DNA from 2 places in the Geobacillus sp. FSL W8-0026 genome. Region 1 is predicted to be linked to the other one. Evidence: predicted binding sites of a transcription regulator. Region 1 holds the regulator's gene; the other holds the start of a gene.
What was found. Region 1 encodes CtsR, which represses protease genes until heat stress. Its sites were predicted from a motif close to ATGGTCAATAAAGGTCAAACA; they were not measured.
Positions count from the first base shown of each region.

Region 2: a site for CtsR is predicted at 5,069-5,089, ahead of clpP (ATP-dependent Clp endopeptidase proteolytic subunit ClpP). Genes of this name have one in related genera too.

Region 1 covers NZ_CP150194.1:92,254-101,179, reverse strand. Annotated here, with positions in the region: gene radA (DNA repair protein RadA) at 1-999, opposite strand, end outside; gene clpC (ATP-dependent protease ATP-binding subunit ClpC) at 1,079-3,514, opposite strand; gene NST29_RS00510 (protein arginine kinase) at 3,511-4,602, opposite strand; gene NST29_RS00505 (UvrB/UvrC motif-containing protein) at 4,607-5,155, opposite strand; gene NST29_RS00500 (CtsR family transcriptional regulator) at 5,171-5,632, opposite strand; rRNA gene rrf (5S ribosomal RNA) at 5,872-5,988, opposite strand; rRNA gene NST29_RS00490 (23S ribosomal RNA) at 6,211-8,926, opposite strand, start outside.
Region 2 covers NZ_CP150194.1:3,135,329-3,144,254, reverse strand. Annotated here, with positions in the region: gene trxB (thioredoxin-disulfide reductase) at 1-223, shown strand, start outside; gene NST29_RS15820 (8-oxo-dGTP diphosphatase) at 640-1,098, shown strand; gene rapZ (RNase adapter RapZ) at 1,117-2,013, shown strand; gene NST29_RS15810 (YvcK family protein) at 2,010-2,963, shown strand; gene whiA (DNA-binding protein WhiA) at 3,071-4,033, shown strand; gene NST29_RS15800 (HPr family phosphocarrier protein) at 4,048-4,305, shown strand; gene clpP (ATP-dependent Clp endopeptidase proteolytic subunit ClpP) at 4,420-5,010, opposite strand; tRNA gene NST29_RS15790 (tRNA-Arg) at 5,358-5,429, shown strand; gene rpoN (RNA polymerase factor sigma-54) at 5,662-6,969, shown strand; gene NST29_RS15780 (glutaredoxin family protein) at 7,003-7,248, shown strand; gene NST29_RS15775 (sugar-binding domain-containing protein) at 7,372-8,412, shown strand; gene gap (type I glyceraldehyde-3-phosphate dehydrogenase) at 8,433-8,926, shown strand, end outside.

The DNA.
Region 1 (8,926 bases):
GCGGTTGTGATCGAGGCCGGTCGCCATTCGCCTTGGGTTGCCAAAACTCGTCGGCGAAACGAGCGCCTGAATTTCAACGAGCACCGGGCGCGTCCCTTCCATGGCCGCGACGACCGTGGAGCCCGCCGCTCCACGCGACCGCTCTTCCAAAAACACTTCCGACGGGTTTTCCACCTCTCGCAGCCCGATGTCGCGCATTTCAAAAATGCCGATTTCATTCGTCGAACCGAAGCGGTTTTTCACCGCCCGCAAAATACGGTACGTATGATGCCGCTCCCCTTCAAAATAAAGAACCGTATCAACCATATGTTCAAGCAAGCGCGGCCCGGCGATCGCCCCTTCTTTCGTCACATGGCCGACAATGAAAATGGCGATGCCTTTCGTTTTGGCGATTTTCATCAGCTCGGCCGTACATTCGCGCACTTGGGCGACGCTGCCCGGGGCTGACGTAATATCGGTCCGGTACACCGTCTGAATGGAATCGATGATCACACAGGCAGGCTGAATCGTTTCCACCGCTGTTACAATATATTCCATATTCGCTTCGGCTAACACATATAGTTCATTTGATTCGGCGTGGAGGCGCCCGGCGCGCAGCTTCACCTGCTTCACTGATTCCTCCCCGGATATATACAACACCTTGTGGCGGGCCGCGGCGAGCTGGGCCGACGTCTGCAGCAGCAACGTCGATTTGCCAATCCCAGGGTCACCGCCGATCAAGACGAGCGAACCTTTGACGATCCCGCCGCCGAGCACGCGATCGAGTTCCGCGCTGTTCGTTCGGATGCGCGGCTCTTGCGTAGCTGTGACCGCCGTAATCGGAACCGGTTGGGCCGAACTGGACGGTTCAGTGTGAAAAAACGCGCCGCGCCCAGAAACCGCCCGCTCGATTTCCTCCACAAACGAATTCCACGTTTGGCATCCTGGACAGCGGCCGAGCCATTTGGCCGACTCATAACCGCACTCTTGACAAACAAACTTCGTTTTCTTTTTGACCATTTCTACAAACCCCTTCTATCGCCGGATCGGCAAGATGAGAAAAAAGGTATGGGCAGCAAACTGCCGCATACCCCTTCCCTTACACAACCGCCTGTTTCGCCAGCACGACAAACTCCCCGTCTTTGACATCGACGACGACTGTCTGCCCTTTGGCGATCGTGCCTTTTAGCAACTCTTCCGACAACCGATCTTCGATATGCTTTTGCAAGGCGCGGCGCAATGGGCGAGCGCCGTATTCCGGATCAAACCCTTCAGCGGCAATTTTCTCAATGGCCGCCTCGGTCAACTCCAAGTCAATATCCTGTTCCTTCAGGCGTTTCACAAGCGTATCGGCCATCAGGCGGACAATTTGTTTCAAATGTTCTTTTTCAAGCGAATGGAAGACGATAATTTCGTCGATCCGGTTTAAAAACTCTGGACGGAACGCCTTTTTCAGTTCGTCCATCACCTTGCTTTTCATGTCTTTATACTGCTGATGCTGATCTTGAATGTTAAATCCGACGTATTTGTTCCGCTTCAGCGCGTCGGCGCCAACGTTCGACGTCATAATGATGATCGTGTTGCGGAAGTCGACCGTCCGTCCTTTCGAGTCAGTCAAGCGCCCGTCTTCCAGCACCTGCAGCAAAATATTGAACACATCCGGATGCGCCTTTTCCATCTCATCGAGCAAAATGACGGAGTACGGCTTGCGGCGCACTTTTTCTGTCAGCTGGCCACCTTCTTCGTAGCCGACATACCCCGGCGGTGAACCGATGAGCCGCGATGTCGAGTGTTTTTCCATATACTCCGACATGTCGATGCGGATCAGGGCGTCTTCATCGCCAAACATCGCTTCTGCTAAGGCGCGAGCCAATTCCGTTTTCCCAACGCCGGTCGGGCCGAGGAAAATAAACGAACCGATCGGGCGTTTCGGATCTTTCAGACCGGCGCGGGCGCGGCGCACCGCTTTCGCCACCGCTTTCACCGCCTCATCTTGGCCGACGACGCGGGCATGCAAAATCTCCTCAAGCTTGAGCAATCGTTCTGTTTCCGTTTCGGCCAGTTTCGATACCGGGATGCCGGTCCAGCTTGACACAACCGCAGCGATATCCTCCACCGTGACTTCCGAGTTTTCTTGCCCTTGTTTTTCCTTCCACGCCCGTTTCGTCTCTTCCAACTCTTCGCGCAGCCGTTGTTCCATATCGCGCAGCGAAGCCGCCTTTTCAAACTCTTGGCTTTGCACGGCAGCATCTTTTTCCTTCCGCACTTCCTCGAGCTTTTGCTCGAGCTCTTTCAGCTTCGGCGGCGCTGTAAACGAACGGAGGCGCACTTTCGAGCAAGCTTCGTCGATCAAGTCAATCGCCTTATCGGGCAGGAAACGGTCGGTAATGTAACGATCGGACAGCTTCACCGCTTGCTCAATCGCTTCATCGGAAATGGAAACACGATGGTGCGCCTCATAGCGGTCGCGCAGCCCTTTTAAAATTTGGATCGATTCTTCAACAGTCGGTTCATCGACATAAATCGGTTGGAAACGACGTTCAAGAGCAGCATCTTTCTCGATGTACTTCCGATATTCATCAAGCGTCGTCGCTCCGATGCATTGCAATTCTCCGCGCGCCAACGCCGGTTTTAAAATATTCGACGCGTCGATCGCTCCTTCCGCCCCGCCGGCGCCGATCAGCGTATGCAGTTCATCGATGAACAGAATGATGTTGCCCGCCTGCCGGATTTCATCCATCACTTTTTTCAAACGGTCTTCGAACTCGCCACGGTATTTCGTTCCGGCGACAACCGTTCCCATATCGAGCGTCATCACCCGTTTGTCGCGCAGCGTTTCCGGCACCTCGTTATTGACGATTTGCTGCGCCAGCCCTTCGGCGATCGCGGTTTTCCCGACTCCCGGCTCCCCGATCAGCACCGGGTTGTTTTTCGTCCGTCTGCTTAATACTTCAATGACGCGCTGAATCTCTTTGCTCCGGCCGATAACCGGATCAAGGCGACCTTCGCGAGCGATCGCCGTCAGGTCGCGAGCGAGGCTGTCAAGCGTTGGCGTGCTCACATGTGAGGCCCCTCCGCCTCCATGGCCTGAGATCGATTCGTTGCTGCCGAGCAGCTGCAGCACTTGTTGGCGCGCTTTGTTCAAGCTGACGCCCAAGTTGTTCAGCACACGGGCCGCTACCCCTTCCCCTTCACGGATGAGCCCAAGCAAAATATGTTCCGTGCCGACATAGGAATGGCCAAGCTTCCGCGCTTCATCCATCGACAGCTCAATGACTTTTTTCGCCCGCGGCGTATAATGAATCGTGTGCGACGCTTCATTGCCACGGCCGATGAGCGATTCGACTTCTTTTTGAATTTTTTCAGGGCCTAGTCCGAGCGCCATGAGCGCTTTGGCTGCAATTCCTTCCCCTTCACGAATCAATCCGAGCAAAATATGTTCGGTCCCGATATTGTTATGGCCAAGGCGAATGGCTTCTTCTTGCGCCAGCGCCAGCACCTTTTGTGCCCGTTCCGTAAATCTGCCAAACATCATCGTTCATCACCCTCCATCTTTCTTCGTTCCTCCATCTTTAAACGCTCCCGGATCAGCGCTGCACGGCGGACGTCGCGTTCTTCCGGGCGGAGCGCCCCACCGGCGTACTGTTGCAAAAATCCTGGCTGCGTCAAAATCATCAGCTCATTTAAAATGTTGCGCGAGATGTTTTGGATATATCCTAAATCAATGCCAAGACGCACATCGGACAAACATTGCGCCGCCTCTTTTGATTCGATGACGCGGCAGTTGGCCAATATGCCGTATGAACGGAACACTTTATCTTCTAATTGTATGCCCAAAGTTTTGACTAATGCCTGGCGCGCCGCTCGTTCTTGGGCGATCAGCTGCTGGACGATCGTATGCAAATCAGCGACAATATCTTCCTCCGATTTGCCGAGTGTGATCTGGTTGGAAATTTGGAAAATGTTCCCCAACGCCTCGCTCCCTTCGCCGTATGTCCCGCGAACGACAAGACCGAGTTGATTGATCGCCGGAACAATGCGGTTCATTTGCTGCGTCAAGACAAGCGCCGGAAGATGCATCATTACCGAAGCCCGCAACCCCGTCCCCACATTGGTGGGACAGCTTGTCAAATAGCCAAGCCGTTCATCGAAGGCGTAGTTGACATGCCCTTCAATCCAATCGTCCAATTCGCTCGCTGCTTCCAGCGCCTCAGCAAGCTGCAAACCGGGGAACAGGCATTGGATGCGAATATGATCCTCTTCGTTAATCATGATGCTGATTTCTTCGTTCTCCGAGAGCAGGCAGGCGCCAAACGGCGAATCTTCCGCCAAATGGGGACTGATCAAATGTTTTTCCACCAAAACCCTCTTTTCAATTGGCTGAAGCTCCGACATTTTCAACAGCTCGAAACGCCCCGCCTCCCTATAAGAGCGGTGCGCAAACGCCCGCTCGAACAGCGAGACGATTTGTCTTGCCTCCTCGCTGCTGAACAGCGTCGGAAAACGAAAATCAACGATATTGCGCGCCAGCCGGATGCGGCTGCTTAAGACGATATCCGAATCCGGTCCCTCTTGACTCATCCACGAACTGACCGCAGTATTGAAAAATTTCTCAAACGACATGCCGTTACATATCCCCCTCTCCGCGCTGGCGAAGTTCATTTTCCAACGAGCGGATTTGGTCACGCACCTCTGCCGCTCGCTCAAATTCCTCGCGGGCGATCAATTCCTGAAGCTTTTGTTTCAGAGCGGCAAGCTGCTTGCGCAAATGAAGCACGCCCCCTTTTCGCTTCGGAATTTTCCCTGAATGGGCCGTATTGCCGCTATGAAGCCGTTTCAAGATCGGCGGCAAGTAACGGGCAAATGTTCGATAACAATCCGCACAGCCGAACCGCCCAATTTGTGTAAACTGATGATAGGTCATCTGGCATGTCTGGCACTGCAGCAAATCCGGGTTTGGAAACGCGTTCGCCGTCATCTCCTTCACCGGAGCCTCGAAGTTGAGTAACCCCGCCAACAAGTTGTTGAGTGGAAAATCGTCATGGCCATATAACATAAACATATGGCCGTGCTCCTTAGCGCATTGTTCGCAAAGATGAAACTCCGTTTTTTCTCCGTTGACGATTTTCGTAAAATGCATCGTAGCCGGCCGTTGCTTGCATTCTTGGCAAACCAAAGACTTCCCCTCCCCCTATTTATATTTCAGCGACGTCAACATCGCCTTCAGCATGCGCGCTCGCAGTTCATCCCGTTCAGGCAGGTCAATGTATAAAACGGAGCGATCCATGACACTTAACATCATTTTTGCCTCGCGCTCCGAAATCACGTTTTCATCAACGAGACGTTTCACCATATTCTCAGCATTCGACTGGCTGATGCGAGAACCAATGAGCTCAAGCAGCTGATCAATGAGCTGCGCCTCACTTTTTGTCTTTACCTTCATAATCCGAATATACCCGCCGCCGCCGCGTTTGCTTTCAACAATATATCCTCTTTCCAAGGTAAACCTTGTGTTGATGACATAATTGATTTGTGACGGAACGCATTGAAACTTACTGGCGATTTCACTTCGCTTAATTTCTACAATATCTTGATCACTCATATTGAGAACTTGCTTTAAATATTGCTCAATAATGTCGGAAATGTTTGGCACTCTACCTCCCACCTTCCTTACAACCGAACTGCTCAGACGATCAAATCCATCCGTTGACTTTGACTATATTTGACCTTACTTTTACTATATAATGTATGGCGAAAAAATGCAAGCGTTACTGAAAAACAGCGGGCATCTATAGAATATCCTCTTTTTCCAATGGCAAAACGTCAAAAAGAACAGATAAACAAAAAGCACGCCTTTTCTTTTTGGAGAAAAGGCGTGCTAAAAGATCTACTGCCTAGCAGCGACCTACTCTTGCAGGGGCGCTGGCCCCAACTACCATCGGCGCTGGAGGGCTTAACTTCCGTGTTCGGGATGGGAACGGGTGTTTCCCCTCCGCTATCACCACTAGGCAAGCGATTCCGTTTTTCATCAATCATTATACCAGAAAATCAATTCCTGTCAAGAAGGAACGCATTCCTTCAAAACTAGATAACCGTCGGAAGAAGCCGCGTATCACACTGTCTAGCTCCGGCCGCCATCGGCTCGCGACGCTTCGGTCCTGCTATGGCGGCATAGCCTCCTCGCAGGCCCTCCAGCGCGTTTCGCCGATCGGCGGGCGGCCTCCGCTTTTCTAGGTTAAGCCCTCGATCGATTAGTATCCGTCAGCTCCACGTGTCGCCACGCTTCCACCTCGGACCTATCGACCTCGTCATCTTCGAGGGATCTTACTCGCCTAACGCGATGGGAAATCTCATCTTGAGGGGGGCTTCACGCTTAGATGCTTTCAGCGCTTATCCCGTCCGCACATAGCTACCCAGCGGTGCCCCTGGCGGGACAACTGGTACACCAGCGGTGCGTCCATCCCGGTCCTCTCGTACTAAGGACAGCTCCTCGCAAATTTCCTACGCCCGCGACGGATAGGGACCGAACTGTCTCACGACGTTCTGAACCCAGCTCGCGTACCGCTTTAATGGGCGAACAGCCCAACCCTTGGGACCGACTACAGCCCCAGGATGCGATGAGCCGACATCGAGGTGCCAAACCTCCCCGTCGATGTGGACTCTTGGGGGAGATCAGCCTGTTATCCCCGGGGTAGCTTTTATCCGTTGAGCGATGGCCCTTCCATGCGGAACCACCGGATCACTAAGCCCGACTTTCGTCCCTGCTCGACCTGTCCGTCTCGCAGTCAAGCTCCCTTGTGCCTTTGCACTCTCCGAATGATTTCCAACCATTCTGAGGGAACCTTTGGGCGCCTCCGTTACCTTTTGGGAGGCGACCGCCCCAGTCAAACTGCCCACCTGACACTGTCTCCCACCCCGCTGAAGGGGTGCGGGTTAGAATTTCAATACCGCCAGGGTGGTATCCCACCGGCGCCTCCACCGAAGCTGGCGCTCCGGCTTCTCAGGCTCCCACCTATCCTGTACAAGCGATACCAAAATTCCATATCAGGCTGCAGTAAAGCTCCACGGGGTCTTTCCGTCCTGTCGCGGGGAACCTGCATCTTCACAGGTAGTATAATTTCACCGGGTCTCTCGTTGAGACAGCGCCCAAGTCGTTACACCTTTCGTGCGGGTCGGAACTTACCCGACAAGGAATTTCGCTACCTTAGGACCGTTATAGTTACGGCCGCCGTTTACTGGGGCTTCGGTTCGCACCTTCGCTTCCGCTCAGCGCTCCCCTTAACCTTCCAGCACCGGGCAGGTGTCAGCCCCTATACGTCGCCTTTCGGCTTCGCAGAGACCTGTGTTTTTGATAAACAGTCGCTTGGGCCTTTTCACTGCGGCTCTTCCAGGCTCTTCACCCGAAAGAGCACCCCTTCTCCCGAAGTTACGGGGTCATTTTGCCGAGTTCCTTAACGAGAGTTCTCCCGCGCGCCTTAGGATTCTCTCCTCGCCTACCTGTGTCGGTTTGCGGTACGGGCACCTCTTCCCTCGCTAGAGGCTTTTCTTGGCAGTGTGAAATCGGGGACTTCCGGATGACTCCGTCGCCATCACAGCTTGGCCTTCCGGCCAGCGGATTTGCCTACTGGCCAGCCTCACTGCTTGGACAGGCTCTTCCAGCCGCCTGCTCGCCCTATCCTCCTGCGTCCCCCCATCGCTCCAACGGGAAGGAGGTGGTACAGGAATCTCCACCTGTTGCCCATCACCTACGCCTTTCGGCCTCGGCTTAGGTCCCGACTAACCCTGAGCGGACGAACCTTCCTCAGGAACCCTTAGGCTTTCGGCGCAGAGGATTCTCACCTCTGTTTTCGCTACTCATACCGGCATTCTCACTTCTAAGCGCTCCACCAGTCCTTCCGGTCTGGCTTCTCTGCCCTTAGAACGCTCCCCTACCGATGACCAACGGTCATCCCGCAGCTTCGGCGGCACGTTTAGCCCCGGTACATTTTCGGCGCAGAGTCACTCGACCAGTGAGCTATTACGCACTCTTTAAATGGTGGCTGCTTCTAAGCCAACATCCTGGTTGTCTTCGCAACTCCACATCCTTTTCCACTGAACGTGCACTTGGGGGCCTTAGCTGGCGATCTGGGCTGTTTCCCTCTCGACCACGGATCTTATCACTCGCAGTCTGACTCCCGGGCATAAGTCGTTGGCATTCGGAGTTTGACTGGGTTCGGTAACCCGATGAGGGCCCCTAGCCCAATCAGTGCTCTACCTCCAAGACTCTTACACCCGAGGCTAGCCCGAAAGCTATTTCGGGGAGAACCAGCTATCTCCAAGTTCGATTGGCATTTCACCCCTACCCACACCTCATCCCCGCACTTTTCAACGTGCGTGGGTTCGGGCCTCCAGCCGGTGTTACCCGGCCTTCACCCTGGACATGGGTAGATCACCTGGTTTCGGGTCGACGACGACGTACTTCACGCCCTGTTCAGACTCGCTTTCGCTGCGGCTCCGCCTTCCCGGCTTAACCTCGCACGCCATCGTCACTCGCCGGTTCATTCTACAAAAGGCACGCCATCACCCATGAACGGGCTCTGACTACTTGTAGGCACACGGTTTCAGGTTCTCTTTCACTCCCCTTCCGGGGTGCTTTTCACCTTTCCCTCACGGTACTGGTTCACTATCGGTCACTAGGGAGTATTTAGCCTTGGGAGATGGTCCTCCCTGCTTCCGACGGGATTTCCCGTGTCCCGCCGTACTCAGGAGCCGCTCGGGAGGGAACGAAGTTTCGACTACAGGGCTCTCACCTTCTCTGGCCGGCCGTTCCAGACCGGTTCGTCTACCCCGTTCCTTTCTCACTCCCCTATGAGCGGTCCTACAACCCCAAGAGGACTCGCCTCTTGGTTTGGGCTGTTCCCGTTTCGCTCGCCGCTACTCAGGGAATCGCGTTTGCTTTCTTCTCCTC
Region 2 (8,926 bases), 590 kb from region 1:
GAAGCCGTTTGCCCATCTTGGCATCACAAACGAAAACGGCTATATTGTCACGAACGAAAAAATGGAAACGAAAGTGCCGGGCATTTTTGCCGCTGGCGATGTGCGCGAAAAAACGCTCCGGCAAATCGTGACGGCGACCGGCGACGGCAGCATCGCCGCGCAAAGCGCCCAACATTACGTGGAAGAGTTGAAAGAACAACAGAAGGCGCAACAAGTCCAATAACCGGTCATGAAATCGCAACAAAACCGTAATGGGGATTTAACCCAGCTGTAACACGAATGCAACACAGTTGTCGTATGCTATAAGTAAGTAATTGACCCCCTTTTATATAGATTCTTGCTGTTGGCGCGGGCGTCTGTCCGCGCCTCTTTTTTGTACGCCCGCCTTTGTTGACGAACCGCCGAGAAGGCCGGTGAAAAACGGTTGCTTCTCTTGAGCAATGGGGGAGCGTGTGAAAGGCGATGCCGATGCGGCAGAGCTTTTTCTATTGGAGAAACGAGGTTAGCCGCCCGCTCGTCGCTGTTTCCCGGCGGCTTTCGTTTCCAACCATTTCGCGATTGGAGACGCTTAACTATTTATGGTAAAATGAAAATAGCAACGACTAGACAAAGGGTTGGCTCATAGTTGAGGTGAACGAATTGCAACGGGTGACGAACTGCATATTGTATCAAGACGGTCGCGTATTGCTTTTGCAAAAGCCGAAGCGCGGCTGGTGGGCCGCTCCGGGCGGCAAAATGGAGCCGGGCGAGACGGTGCGTGAAGCGTGCATTCGCGAATACCGGGAAGAGACGGGCATCTACTTGAAACAGCCTCGTCTGAAAGGGGTATTTACGATCGTGATAAAAAACGGAAGCGAGACGGTGTCAGAGTGGATGATGTTTACGTTTTTTGCCGATGAGTTCATCGGGGAAAACGTCGCCTCATCCGAAGAAGGAACGCTCGCTTGGCATGAACTCGAAGCGCTCCCGTCGCTTCCGATGGCTCCGGGCGATTATCATATTGTCGAGTATGCGGTCAAAGGCGATGGGATATTGTATGGAACGTTCGTCTATACGGAAGATTTTGAGTTGCTTTCCTATCGGCTTGACCCGAGCTGACGGAGAGGAGGTGCGGAGATGGGACAAAACGGGGGAGCGCCGCCGATTCAGCTCGTCATTATCACCGGCATGTCCGGGGCGGGGAAAACGGTGGCCATTCAAAGCTTTGAAGACCTCGGTTTTTTTTGCGTTGACAATTTGCCGCCGACGCTATTGCCAAAGTTTTTGGAGCTTGTGAAGGAATCGGGGAACAAAATGAACAAAGTCGCGCTTGTGATGGACTTGCGCAGCCGCGATTTTTTCGACCATTTGTTTGCGGCGCTCGATGAGCTGTCTGAACAAGCGGCGATTGTTCCGCAAATTTTGTTTTTGGATGCGCAAGATTCGACGTTGGTCGCGCGCTATAAAGAAACGCGGCGGACCCATCCGCTCGCGCCGAACGAGCCCCCGCTCGAGGGGATTCGCTTGGAACGGAGGCTGCTGGAGGAAATTAAAGGGCGGGCGCAAATCATTTACGATACGACCGGGCTCAAGCCGCGCGAGCTGCGGGAGAAAATCATCCGCCAGTTTTCAACACACGCGCAGTCCGGATTTACGGTCAACGTCATGTCGTTCGGCTTTAAGTACGGCCTGCCGATTGACGCCGATCTGGTGTTTGATGTGCGCTTTTTGCCGAACCCGCATTACATTGAACATATGCGGCCGAAGACCGGGCTCGATGATGAAGTGTCGTCCTATGTGCTGAAATGGGGAGAAACGCAAAAATTTTTGGAAAAATTGATTGACTTATTGGCGTTCATGCTGCCGTATTACCAGCGCGAAGGAAAAAGCCAGCTGGTGATCGCCATCGGTTGCACCGGCGGGCAGCATCGCTCGGTCGCGTTGGCGGAATATATCGCCCGCCATTTTTCGGCTGACTACAAAACGGTGGTCTCACACCGGGACATCGAGAGGAGAAAGGAAACGAACCGATGAGAGACAAACGAGCAGCGAAATTGGTCGTCATCGGCGGCGGAACAGGGCTTCCCGTGTTGTTGCGGGGGCTCAAGCAATATTCGCTCGATTTGACTGCGATTGTCACCGTTGCCGATGACGGGGGAAGCTCCGGCCGGCTGCGTGATGAGCTGCGCGTCCCGCCGCCGGGGGACGTGCGCAATGTGTTGGCGGCGCTGTCTGACGTCGAACCGCTCATTGTCGAGCTGTTTCAGCATCGTTTTCAAAACGGCAACGGCTTATCCGGCCATTCGCTCGGCAATTTAATCTTGGCGGCGCTCACTTCGATCACCGGCGACTTTATGAAGGCGATTCGCGAGATGAGCAAAGTGCTCAATGTGCGCGGCCAAGTGTTGCCGGCGGCCAACAAAAGCGTCGTGCTGCACGCCGAGATGGAAGATGGATCCATCGTCTCCGGGGAGTCAAAAATTCCGGATGCGGGAAAAAAAATCAAGAGGGTGTTTTTGACCCCGCAAGATATTGAACCGCTGCCGGAAACCGTTGAGGCGATTCGGAGCGCCGATTTGATTGTCATCGGCCCGGGGAGCTTGTACACGAGCATTTTGCCGAATTTGCTCGTGCCGAAAATCGGGCAGGAAGTGTGCAAAGCCAAGGCGAAAAAAGTATATATATGCAACATTATGACCCAGGCCGGCGAGACGCCGCACTATACGGTGAGCGACCATGTGGAGGCGCTTCACGCTCATCTTGGCGGCCCGTTTTTGGACGCGGTGATCGTCAATAACGGGACGATTCCCGAAGCGATCCGCCACCGCTACGAAGCGGAGCGGGCTGAGCCGGTGCGCGACGACAGCAGCGGGCTTTCATTGCAAGTCATCCGCGAGGACATCGTTGCGTATGAAGATGGAGTGATCCGCCATAATACGGCGAAAGTCGCCGCCCTTCTTCTCGGGCTTCTTCCCCGCCATTAGGTTGCGGGGGAAGAAGTTCACCGCCTGTCAGGCGCTGCTTCCAATGGACGCGCCGAAGATGGCACCTCCAACCGGCCGATGCGGGGAACGAATGGAGGTGGAGTACCGTGTCTTTCGCATCCGAAACGAAAAAGGAACTGACCCATTTAGAATTGAAGCCTTGCTGCTTGCGGGCGGAGCTGTCGGCTTTGCTGCGCATGAACGGTTCTTTGTCGTTTTCCGGCGGGCGGATGATCGTTGACGTTCAGACCGAAAACGCGGCGATCGCCCGGCGTATTTATACGTTGCTGAAAAAAGGGTATGAGGCCGCCGTTGAATTGTTGGTGCGCAAAAAAATGCGGCTGAAAAAAAACAACGTGTATATCGTCCGCATCACTGACGGTGCAGCCTCTTTGCTTCGCGAGCTCCACATCATCGACAGCGGCTTTTCGCTCATCCGTGATATTTCCCCAGAGCTCGTCAAGAAGAAATGCTGCAAACGTTCCTATTTGCGCGGAGCGTTTTTGGCCGGCGGTTCAGTGAACAATCCCGAGACGTCGTCGTATCATTTGGAGATTTTTTCCTTATACGAAGAGCATAATCACTCTCTATGTGAATTAATGAACAGATACTTTTTCTTAAACGCCAAAACGTTGGAACGAAAAAAGGGGTTTATTACGTATTTAAAAGAGGCGGAGAAAATTGCCGAGTTTCTCAACATCATCGGCGCACATCAGGCGCTGCTCCGCTTTGAAGACATCCGCATCGTCCGCGACATGCGCAACTCGGTCAACCGGCTCGTCAACTGCGAAACAGCCAACTTAAACAAAACGATCGGCGCTGCGCTCCGGCAAGTTGAAAACATCCGGTACATCGATGAGACGATCGGGCTCGATTCACTGCCGGAAAAGCTGCGGGAAATCGCCAAACTGCGCATCGAACATCAAGACGTGACCTTGAAGGAGCTTGGCGAGATGGTGACGGGCGGAAAAATCAGCAAATCCGGCATCAACCACCGGCTGCGCAAAATCGATGAAATCGCGGAGCGGCTGCGGGCGGGGAAGCCGATCGATTTCCATAAATCGCTGTGAAGGGGAGATGGAGAATGGTCGAAAAACAAGTCGAAGTGAAATTAAAAACCGGGCTGCAGGCGCGCCCGGCAGCGCTGTTCGTCCAAGAAGCGAACCGTTTTTCCGCCGACGTGTTTTTAGAGAAGGACGGAAAACGGGTCAACGCGAAAAGCATCATGGGATTGATGAGCCTAGCGGTCGGCCATGGCGCGGTCATTACGCTCATTGCCGACGGCCCGGATGAGCAAGAGGCGGTCGAAAAATTGGCGGCTTATGTGCAAAAAGAGAAGTAAAAGAGGCGCCGCGCTCCGGCTCGTTGGTCGGCCTCGCCTCATCAAGGGAAGCGCTGACAAGACGAAAGGGTGTCCCAACACATCGCGGGACACCCTTTTGATGCGGAACCGGCATTATTTTTCATCAGCGCGCGTCAACACGCGGTCGATAATGCCGTATTCCTGCGCTTTTTGCGCCGTCATGAAGTTGTCGCGGTCGGTATCGCGCTCGATTACTTCGAGCGGCTGGCCGGTGTTTTCCGATAAGATGCGGTTCAATTTGTCGCGCAGGAACAAAATGCGCTTCGCCGCGATCTCGATTTCCGTCGCCTGCCCTTGAGCGCCGCCGAGCGGCTGGTGAATCATGACTTCGCTGTTCGGCAGAGCGAATCGTTTCCCTTTTGCGCCAGCGGCCAGCAAAAACGCCCCCATGGAAGCGGCCATGCCGATGCAAATCGTCGAGACATCCGGCTTGATGAACTGCATCGTGTCGTAAATGGCTAAGCCGGCTGTGATCGAGCCGCCCGGGCTATTGATGTACAAGGAAATGTCTTTGTCCGGGTCTTCCGCCGCCAAAAACAACAGCTGCGAGACGATCGAGTTGGCCACTTGATCGTCGATCGGGCTGCCGAGGAAAATAATGCGGTCTTTCAACAGCCGCGAGTAAATGTCATACGCCCGCTCCCCGCGGTTAGTTTGCTCAATAACGGTAGGAATTAAATACATGCCAAACGCCTCCTTTTCCTAGTCAACCAATCGATATGTACGTTTTCATCATACATGAATGGTCAATGAAGGTCAAACAAAACGCCTTCTCCTTCACCATACATATTCGCGAACAGCGGTCGTCATCCCTCTTTTCATCATAACCGCTTTTTTCTTTTTTTAATCGCCACATGTGCCATGCGCGATGGCGCGCCTTCGTGCCAGAGGATCGAGCCGCGCAACAAACGAAGTGCTAGCACGCGTTTCCAATGATTCCTTTTTGTTTATTTCATTTTTCCTCTTGCATTTTTTACGAATCATGCTATAATGGAACATGCAACGGAACGGAAAAACAAATTTGACAACATGCCCTCGTAGTGTAGTGGATAGCACGAGAGATTCCGGTTCTCTTAGCGTGGGTTCGAATCCTGCCGAGGGCGTTCCAATTATCCGACAAGTTCGGATTGAGATTCCCAAATCCCTTGATACGACCGCGTTTGCGGTCGTTTTTCATTTTTTGGGAATCCCGAAAAAAACGATAGAATCCGAAGGCAAGTACAACTTTTGATGAGAGTTTTTTTCAACGTGTGTACTGCGCGGAAGGACCGTCAAAAATTTCTCCTACCTCCTCCCCTTCCCGTCGTGTACAATAAAAGAAAAGGGGGCGTGACGATGAGGGCGGAGTTAAGGCAGGAGCAGCGGCTGCAGTTGGCGCTGACAAAGGAACTTGTGCAGGCGATTGAACTGCTTCAGTATTCCGCGGTGGATTTGGAAGCGTTTTTATATGAGCGGTCGCTGGAAAACCCGTTTTTGGAAATTCGCCGCAGCCGGGGGCGGCAGCGGGCCCATCGGACGGAACGGGATCAAAAGCAGTGGCTGGAGAACATCGGGGCCCGGCAGGAGACGCTCGTCGGCCATTTGCTTTCACAGCTGCCTTCGCTCAAGCTGGCCGATCGGGATGAGCGCATCGTTCGTTGTCTCATCGCTTCGCTTGATGAGGACGGCTATTTGCGTGTCCCGCTCGTTGAGCTGGCGGCGCAATTTTCTGCGTCAGAACAAGAGATGGAGCGGGGACTGCGCCTCGTTCAGTCGCTCGACCCACCGGGAGTCGGGGCGCGTGATTTGGCCGAGTGCCTTCGTTTGCAGCTCGAACGCCTTCCAGAGCGCGACGAGCTGGCGGAAACGATCGTCCGCTGCCATTTTGTCCCCTTTGCGGAAAAGTCGTGGAAAACGTTGGCCAAGCAGCTTGGCGTCGGTCTTGGCGAACTGCAGCGCGTCTTTGAGCTCATTCGCTCGCTCGAGCCGCGGCCGGGCATTCACTATTCGAGCGACAAACCGCCTTTAGTAGTGCCGGATGTGATCGTCGCCAGGGGGGCGGATGGAGACTGGGTGGTCGCCTACAATGACGACATCCATCCGGAGCTCGGGTGGAACCGGGAGTACGAGCAGCGCATTGCCGCCTCCGGCGACCGGCAGGCCGAACAGTTTATCAAAGAAAAATATCGGCAGTTTGCGTGGCTCGCGAAAAGTCTGGAACAGCGCAAGCAGACGCTGCTTCAGCTAATGGCGGTCATCGTGGAACGGCAGCGCCCGTGCTTCGAATTCGGGCTGTCCGCGCTCAAACCGATGACGATGCGCGAGGTGGCCGAGGAACTGGGGGTGCATGAATCGACGGTGAGCCGCGCGGTGCGCTATAAATATGCGCAAACGCCGTTCGGCACGGTCGAGCTGCGCCGCTTTTTTTCGAGCGCCGCTACCGCCGAGGCGACAGATGAGGCCGCTTCGTCGACCCAAGTGAAAGCGATCATCCAAGAGCTGATCGCCGCCGAAGACCCGCAAGCACCGCTTTCCGACCAGCAGCTCGCCGATTTGCTTCACGAACGGCACGGCATCGCCATCTCGCGGCGAACGGTGACGAAGTACCGCGAGCAGCTGCGCATTCCGTCCTCGGCGAAGCGGAAACAATACACGAACTTGTAAATCATGAATAAGATGGAAGAAGGGGAGAAGCTCATGCACATTCGTTTGTATACGAAAACCAACTGCCCGCTTTGTGAAAAAGCCAAAGCGGTGTTGATGGAGCTGCAGGCGGACATGGCCTTTACGATCGAAGAAATCGATATTTATCAAGATGATGCGCTGCTCGAAAAATACCAGCTGATGATTCCCGTCGTGGAACTCAGCGGCGAGACAATCGCCTATGGAATGATTGAAAAAGAAACAGTGAGAAAACGGTTGCGGGCGGCGCAAAACAGTTGAACGCCCCGCCGCCTCCTGTTATAATGGACATGGCGCGGGAGGAATTTTTTATGAAGTGGTGGGACATAATATGTCACACCGGGACATATAACGTCCCTATGTCAAACCGAGGAGAAAGAGCCGATGCGATCGTTATTAGAGGCGCAAAAAAAATTATTGCCTGATTTGCTTGAAATTATGCAAAAACGGTACGAGATTCTGCATTCGATTTCCCTTATGGCGCCGATCGGGCGGCGGGCGCTGGCAGCGAGCCTCGGTATGAGCGAGCGGGTGCTCCGGTCGGAAACGGAGTTTTTAAAAGGGCAAAACTTGCTTTCGGCCGATGTGTCGGGGATGCGGCTGACGGAGGAAGGCCGCGAGCTCCTGCAAACGCTCAATGATTTTATGCGGGAGGCGCTCGGGCTCAAAGAGCTGGAGATGGCGCTGCAGCAGCGGCTGAATATTGCCCGTGTCGTCGTGGTGGCGGGGGATAGCGACCGTTCTCCTTGGGTAAAAAAAGAAATGGGAAGAGCGTGCGTCGCCTGCATGAAAGAACAGCTCCGGCCCGGAGATATTGTCGCCGTGGCTGGCGGAACGACGATGGCGGCGGTCGCGGAGATGATGACGCCGGATGCGAAGCTGCATGACGTGCTGTTCGTGCCGGCGCGCGGCGGGCTTGGCGAAGACGTGGAGAATCAAGCCAACACCATTTGCGCCAAAATGGCGGAAAAAGCCACTGGCCGTTACCGCCTTCTTCATGTCCCTGACCACTTGAGCGATGAAGCGTACGCCTCGCTTGTCGAAGAGCCGGCAGTGAAAGAAGTGTTGGAGCTCATCCAATCGTGCCGCATGGTCGTCCACGGCATCGGTGAAGCGTTGACGATGGCCAAGCGGCGGAACACACGGCCTGCCGAGATGGAAACCATTATCGACCGCCATGCGGTCGCCGAAGCGTTTGGTTATTATTTCAACGAACGCGGCGACGTCGTGCATAAAGTGAAAACGGTCGGCATTCAACTGGAACATCTCCCGCATGTCGAGCATGTCATTGCCGTTGCCGGAGGGGCGTCGAAAGCCAAAGCCATTCGCGCCTACATGAAACAGGCCCCGCGTTCGCTCTTGGTGACGGACGAAGGAGCCGCAAAAGCGTTAGTAGGGGAGATTTCTCCCTTGCCGATATTTTAAATCTCAAGGAGGAGAACGACATGGCAGTAAAAGTTGGGATTAACGGATTTGGCCGCATCGGGCGCAACGTGTTCCGCGCGGCATTGAAAAACCCGAACATCGAAGTGGTGGCGGTCAACGATTTAACGGACGCCAATACGTTGGCGCATTTGTTAAAATATGACTCCGTCCATGGTCAGCTTGACGCGGAAGTGTCAGTGAACGGCAACAACTTGGTCGTCAACGGCAAAGAAATCATCGTCAAAGCGGAACGTGATCCAGCGCAATTGGCCTGGGGCGAAATCGGTGTTGACATCGTCGTCGAATCGACCGGCCGCTTCACGAAACGCGAAGACGCCGCGAAACATTTGGAAGCGGGCGCGAAAAAAGTGATCATTTCCGCTCCGGCGAAAAACGAAGACATCACGATCGTCATGGGCGTCAACCAAGACAAATACGATCCGCAGACCCATCATGTCATCTCGAACGCTTCGTGCACGACGAACTGCTTGGCGCCGTTTGCGAAAGTGCTGCA